One region of the Mesorhizobium sp. M7A.F.Ca.CA.003.01.2.1 genome, then DNA from elsewhere that is predicted to be linked to it. Evidence: predicted binding sites of a transcription regulator. Region 1 holds the regulator's gene; the other holds the start of a gene.
What was found. Region 1 encodes PhoB, which activates phosphate uptake and scavenging genes when phosphate is short. Its sites were predicted from a motif close to TGTCATNNANCTGTCAT; they were not measured.
Positions count from the first base shown of each region.

Region 1 (3,102 bases):
CACCGCGATCGTGCTTCGGCGTCGGTTCGAGCGGCGCTGGTAGAAAAAAGGCATTTTGGTATGAACATCATGACCGAACAGTCCCTTGAAAACGCAGTGGGCGACAAGATGAAGTCGAACGAAGTGATAAAAATGCGCGGCGACAAGGTCGGCGTGTTCTACGGCGAGAAGCAGGCGCTGTTCGACGTCGATCTCGACGTCCGCCTGAACCAGGTGACGGCGCTGATCGGCCCCTCCGGCTGCGGCAAGTCCACCTTCCTGCGCTGCCTCAACCGCATGAACGACACCATCGATTCAGCACGGGTAACCGGCAAGATCACGCTCGACGAAGAGGACATCTACGACAAGAACATCGATGTCGTCGAACTCAGGGCGCGCGTCGGCATGGTGTTCCAGAAACCCAATCCGTTCCCAAAGTCGATCTACGAGAACGTCGCCTATGGTCCGCGCATCCACGGATTGGCCAAGCGCAAGGCCGACATGGATCAGATCGTCGAGTCCAGCCTGAAGAAGGCGGCGATCTGGAACGAGGTCAAGGACCGTTTGCAGGAACCTGGCACGGGTCTTTCCGGTGGCCAGCAGCAGCGCCTGTGCATTGCACGCGCCATCGCCGTGTCGCCCGAGGTGATCCTGATGGACGAACCGTGTTCGGCGCTCGACCCGATCGCCACCGCTCGCGTCGAGGAACTGATCGACGAACTGCGTCAGAACTATACGATCGTCATCGTCACCCATTCGATGCAGCAGGCAGCGCGCGTGTCGCAGCGCACCGCGATGTTCCATCTTGGCTATCTGGTCGAGGAGGGCGCCACCGACAAGATGTTCACCACCCCCGACGACAAACGCACCCAGGACTACATCACCGGCCGGTTCGGCTGATCTCTGGCATATGAGGGACGAAGATCATGGGTGAACATACCGTTGCATCTTTCGATGAGGATCTGGAGCAGATCAGCCAGCTGATCCGCGACATGGGCGATCTCGCCCGCTCGATGGTCGGTGGCTCGACCAGGGCTTTGCTCAATTCGGACAATGCGCTGGCGCAGCGGGTGGTTTCCGACGACGCCATCATGGATGCACGCCAGCGCGAGCTGGACGATCGTGCCATCACGCTGATCGCCAAGCGCCAGCCAATGGCCAACGATCTGCGTGCGGTGGTCGGTTCGATCCGCATGGCCGGCGACCTCGAGCGCATCGGCGACCTTGCCAAGAACATCGCCAAGCGCGTCGGCACTGTCGGGCTGAGCGTCACGCCGCACGACCTTTCGCATTCGATCGACGCAATGGCGCAGCTGGTGCTGATCCAGGTGCAGGGGGTCGTCGACGAGTATGCCGCCGCTGACGCGGCAGCGCTTGCCACGCTCAGAAACAATGATGAACGCATCGACGTCAAATACACATCGGTGTTCCGCGAACTTCTGACCTACATGATGGAAGATCCGCGCAACATCACGGCGTGCACGCACCTGTTGTTTTGCGCCAAGAACCTCGAGCGGATCGGCGACCACGTGACCAACATCGCCGAAAATGCCTATTATGTTTTGACCGGCACGCAGTTGCCAGCCAACCGTCCGAAGCAGGACGAGACGGCAATGTCCGCGCCAGCGGCATGACAGGGGTGACCAGCCGATGATCGCGCCACGCATCATGGTGGTGGAGGATGAGGAGCCGCTAGGCGTGCTGCTCCGCTACAATCTCGAATCCGAAGGTTACCAGGTCGAGGTGGTGACGCGCGGCGACGAGGCCGAAATCCGGCTGCAGGAGAACGTTCCAGACCTTCTGGTGCTCGACTGGATGGTGCCTGCGGTTTCCGGTATCGAACTCTGCCGCCGGCTAAGGATGCGTCCCGAGACCGAGCGGCTGCCGATCATCATGCTGACCGCGCGAGGCGAGGAAAGCGACCGCGTGCGCGGCCTCTCGACCGGTGCCGACGACTATCTGGTCAAGCCTTTCTCGACGCCGGAGTTCATGGCCAGGGTCAAGGCGCTGCTGCGCCGGGCCAAGCCGGAAGTGCTGTCCAGCGTGCTCAAGGTCGGCGATATCGTGCTCGATCGCGAATCGCACCGTGTCTATCGCAAGAAGAGCGAAATCCGGCTCGGGCCGACGGAATTCCGCCTGCTTGAATTCATGATGCGCCATCCAGGCCGCGTGTTCTCGCGCAGCCAACTGCTCGACAATGTCTGGGGCGAGACGATCTACATCGACGAACGCACGGTCGATGTGCATGTCGGCCGGCTGCGCAAGGCGGTCAACAACGGCCGTATGCCCGATGTCATCCGCACCATCCGTGGGGCGGGTTACGCCATTCGCGAGGACTGAACTCCCTCGTTTGAACTCACGCCACGTTCTTGCCGCCGAGACCGGATCTCGCCTGCACGCCCGGCGCAAAAATCTCCTGATCGACGAAGATTAGCGCCCGCATGGCGCAGCCTTCGCGGATCAGCGGCAGTTCGTTCGGCTCGGTGTCGAAGGAAATCGACTTGGAATGCTGGCCGCCGGCGGTCTGGGCAATCGCTTGCCGCAATGCCGGCTCGATCAGGTCGAAGGCGGCGGCGCTGACGCCGACCATGGCGACCGGCGCCGGATCGATCAGCGCGAACAGGCTGCCGAGGCCGTAGCCGAGCGCTTCGCCGGCCTTGCGATAGGCTTCCCGTTCGGGTCCGTCCCTTTCGCGGGCGGCGGCAGCCAGGGCGCGCATGTCGGCATCGCTGACATCGGCGACGGGTTCTGCATCCTCGCCCATCTGCCGCGCGTTGCGCCAGATGGCATAATTGCCGGCATAGGCTTCGACGCAGCCGCGCCGTCCGCAGCGACACAGCGCCCCGTTCGGCCGATGAATCATGTGGCCGAATTCGCCGCCCGAGGAATGGGTGCCGGTGAACAATTCGCCCTTCAGCACCAGCCCCATGCCGATGCCGTGCGACAAAAGGATAGCGATGAAATCGTCGCGGTAACGATCGGGGTCGCGCCAGCGCAGCGCCACCGCCATCATGTTGCAATCGTTCTCCATAATGGCTGGGATGCCGAACTCGTCTTCGAATATGTCGGCGAAGGCGATGTCGGTGTGCGGCGTGATCGGCGACCACAGCATGGCGCGGGCAC
Region 1 is NZ_RZRA01000036.1:284-3,385, forward strand. Features, by position in the region: partial or broken gene EN969_RS03280 (ABC transporter permease subunit) at 1-43, shown strand, start outside; gene pstB (phosphate ABC transporter ATP-binding protein PstB) at 61-879, shown strand; gene phoU (phosphate signaling complex protein PhoU) at 906-1,613, shown strand; gene phoB (phosphate regulon transcriptional regulator PhoB) at 1,630-2,319, shown strand; gene EN969_RS03300 (ROK family protein) at 2,336-3,102, opposite strand, start outside.

Region 2 (3,102 bases), on a different contig from region 1:
AACGTGTCGAAATAGATGGCGCCGGCGTAACCGTCGCGGCGAATCTGCCTGAGCAACTCGATGGTCTGCAGCGTGTGCACCGCGCCGACCATCAGGCCGTCGTCGCGCTTGGCGTAGCCGTCGTTCAGATGCACGCCGAGCAGCTTGCTGTGGCGCGCCACCAGGGCCGCGGCAAAGGCCGGCTGTTCGTCGGCATAGAGCACATGGGCGAAATCGAGGGTGACGCCCAGATTGGGCAGGCCGACATCGCGGATCGCCAGCAAGGTCGTCGCCGCATCCGGCATCAGGCTGTAGGAGCGTGGTTCGTTCGGTTTGTACTCAAGGCTGATCTGACAGTCGGGATCATGCGCGGCTACTTCACGAATCCCATCGATTTCGTGTTGCCAAAGCGTCACATAGTCGGCCTGGAAGGCGTAGTCGAAGCCATCCTGGCCGAGCCACAGCGTCATCAGGCTGGCGCCGGCCTCACGCACGGCATCGATGCCGGCTTTGGTCAGGTCGATGGCCTCGCGGCGCACCGCCGGATCCGGATTGGTGAATGCGCCGAGCTTGAAGGCGGGGTTGGAGTAGTAGCGCATGGCAAAGCCATTGATGGAAAGCCCGAGATCGCCGAGTTTGAGGGCGATTTCCGCAGGCTTTTCACTGACATGGTCGGGAAAGTTGAGGTCGAGATCGGTAAGCCCGCCGACCTTGGCGGCGCGCGCCGCCATCTGCAGCAGCGACGGCTTGCCGGTAAGATCAGGCCATTCGGCCTGCGGCCGCGAGGCAAAGGAATTCAGGCGCGTGGCGAAACGAGTGGCTGTCATGGTCGATCCTTCAATCGTCATGACTTCACATAAATACAAATATTTGTAAAGTTATTGTTTTGAGGGGCGGGCGGTGAGCTGTGTCGACGGCCGGGGCTGAGCCGCGCGAAGGCGCAGGTTTCCCAGCGGCGTCGCCGGACAATCCGTCAGAACGGTGGGATCACTGACCGAGAGCGTGCGACGAAGCCGTCGAGTTCGAGGTGCTCCATGTGCGAGATCGCCCGGCAGGACGCGCCGTCGCGGCTAGTGCACCGGCGAAAAAGAGCCCAACGATTGACCGGCCAAAGGCACCGTCACACGACCGCGCAGGGAGATGCAGATCGCCGCTGCCTGGCGCTCGATCAGCGTCAGCACATCACATCGTTCACGCAATGATGTCGGGAATGATCTTGTCTTCCAGCGCCATCAGCCGGTCCTTGAGGAACAGCTTCTTCTTCTTCATGCGCTGGATCTGCAGCGGATCGCAGGCCATGGCGATCATCGCGTTGATGGCTGCATCGAAATCGGCGTGTTCCTGCTTCAGGCGGGAAAATTCGAGGCGAATATCGGCCTGTTCCTGATCGGACATTCTCTACCGTCTGCACGTCTGCGGCGCCCAAAGCTGGGCCTGATTGGGCGGGGCCGGGTGTTTTGTCACCGGCGTGCAGCCCATATCACATTTCACAGTGTCGTGGAATGCTACCACGGATCATTCGACATCGCCCGCGGAAGGTGACACACTGTCACCGTGCCGTCACAGAAGCGAACCTGCGGTGGACGCGCCGTGACGGTTGCAATCGAGGAAAACCATGAAAGGGAGAACCAATCATGTCTCTTGCATCCCATCTTGATGAGTTGCAGCGGAAACACGGCGACATCGAACGTGAAATCGATGACGCGATGAATCATCCATCGGTCGACGACCTCGAAATCGTGAATCTTAAGCGACGCAAGCTGGCACTCAAGGACGAGATTGAAAAACTAAGAGGAAAACCGACCACGCATTGATGCCCTCCTGACATAGCCGCGCGGTATCCGCGGCCTCTTTTCCCGGCGGCTCCCCGCCGCCGGCGTGGAGAGGTTTGATTTCCCAGCACGGTCTGTCAGCCGAAGCTGGACTTGCACCCGGCTTAATATCCGCTTCGGCCGTCGCCCGTTTCGCCAGATCATCGATTGTTTTTGGTCGTTGGCGACGTGCCGATTCGGGCCAGTGGCGACCTGTCGCCATTGACAAGCCATCTTTGCTCCTCCACCTCATGCCCGGACCTCAGCGCATCGGCCCGGGGCGTCGTTGTGCGCCCATGCAGGACACAAGATGCTCCAGAGACAAAAGGCTGCCGGCATGACCGGATATTTTTCCTCTCCTTTCCCCCGCCGCACCTCGGTCGGCGTCGATGTCGGCGGCGTGGTCGTCGGCGGCGGCGCGCCCGTTGTCGTCCAATCGATGACCAACACCGACACGGCCGATATCGACCAGACCGTCGCGCAGGTCGCAGCACTGCACCGGGCCGGCTCCGAGATCGTGCGCATCACCGTCGATCGCGACGAGAGTGCCGCCGCCGTACCGCGCATTCATGAGCGGCTTCAGCGGCTTGGCATCAACGTGCCGCTGGTCGGCGATTTCCACTATATCGGCCACAAGCTCTTGGCCGATCACCCGGCCTGCGCCGAGGCGCTGGCCAAATATCGGATCAACCCCGGCAATGTCGGCTTCAAGGACAAGAAGGACCGGCAGTTCGCCGACATCGTCGAGATGGCGATCAGGCATGACAAGCCGGTGCGCATCGGTGTCAACTGGGGCTCGCTCGACCAGGAGCTTTTGACCCGGCTGATGGACGACAACCAGGACAAGGGTTTTCCGCTGACGGCGCAAGAGGTGATGCGCGAGGCGATCGTGCAGTCGGCCATTCTCTCGGCCGAGATGGCGGAAGAGATCGGCCTTGGCCGCGAGAAAATCATCCTGTCGGCCAAGGTCAGCGGCGTGCAGGACCTGATTGCCGTCTATGCCGAGCTCGCCACCCGCTCCAACCATGCACTGCATCTCGGCCTGACTGAAGCCGGCATGGGCTCGAAAGGCATCGTCGCTTCGTCGGCCGCCATGGGCATCCTGCTGCAGCAAGGCATCGGCGACACCATCCGCATCTCGCTGACGCCGGAGCCGAATGGCGACCGCACGCGCGAGGTGCAGGTTTCGCAGGAATTGCTGCAGACGATGGGGTTCAGGCAGTTCGTGCCGATCGTCGCCGCGTGTCCCGGCTGCGGCCGCACGACCTCGACCGTGTTCCAGGAGCTCGCTCAGAACATCCAGGCAGATCTC
Region 2 is NZ_RZRA01000374.1:349-3,450, reverse strand. Features, by position in the region: gene EN969_RS16425 (TIM barrel protein) at 1-806, opposite strand, end outside; gene EN969_RS16420 (DUF465 domain-containing protein) at 1,171-1,374, opposite strand; gene EN969_RS16415 (YdcH family protein) at 1,614-1,793, shown strand; gene ispG (flavodoxin-dependent (E)-4-hydroxy-3-methylbut-2-enyl-diphosphate synthase) at 2,128-3,102, shown strand, end outside.
Region 2: a site for PhoB is predicted at 1,527-1,543, ahead of EN969_RS16415 (YdcH family protein). Genes of this name have one in related genera too.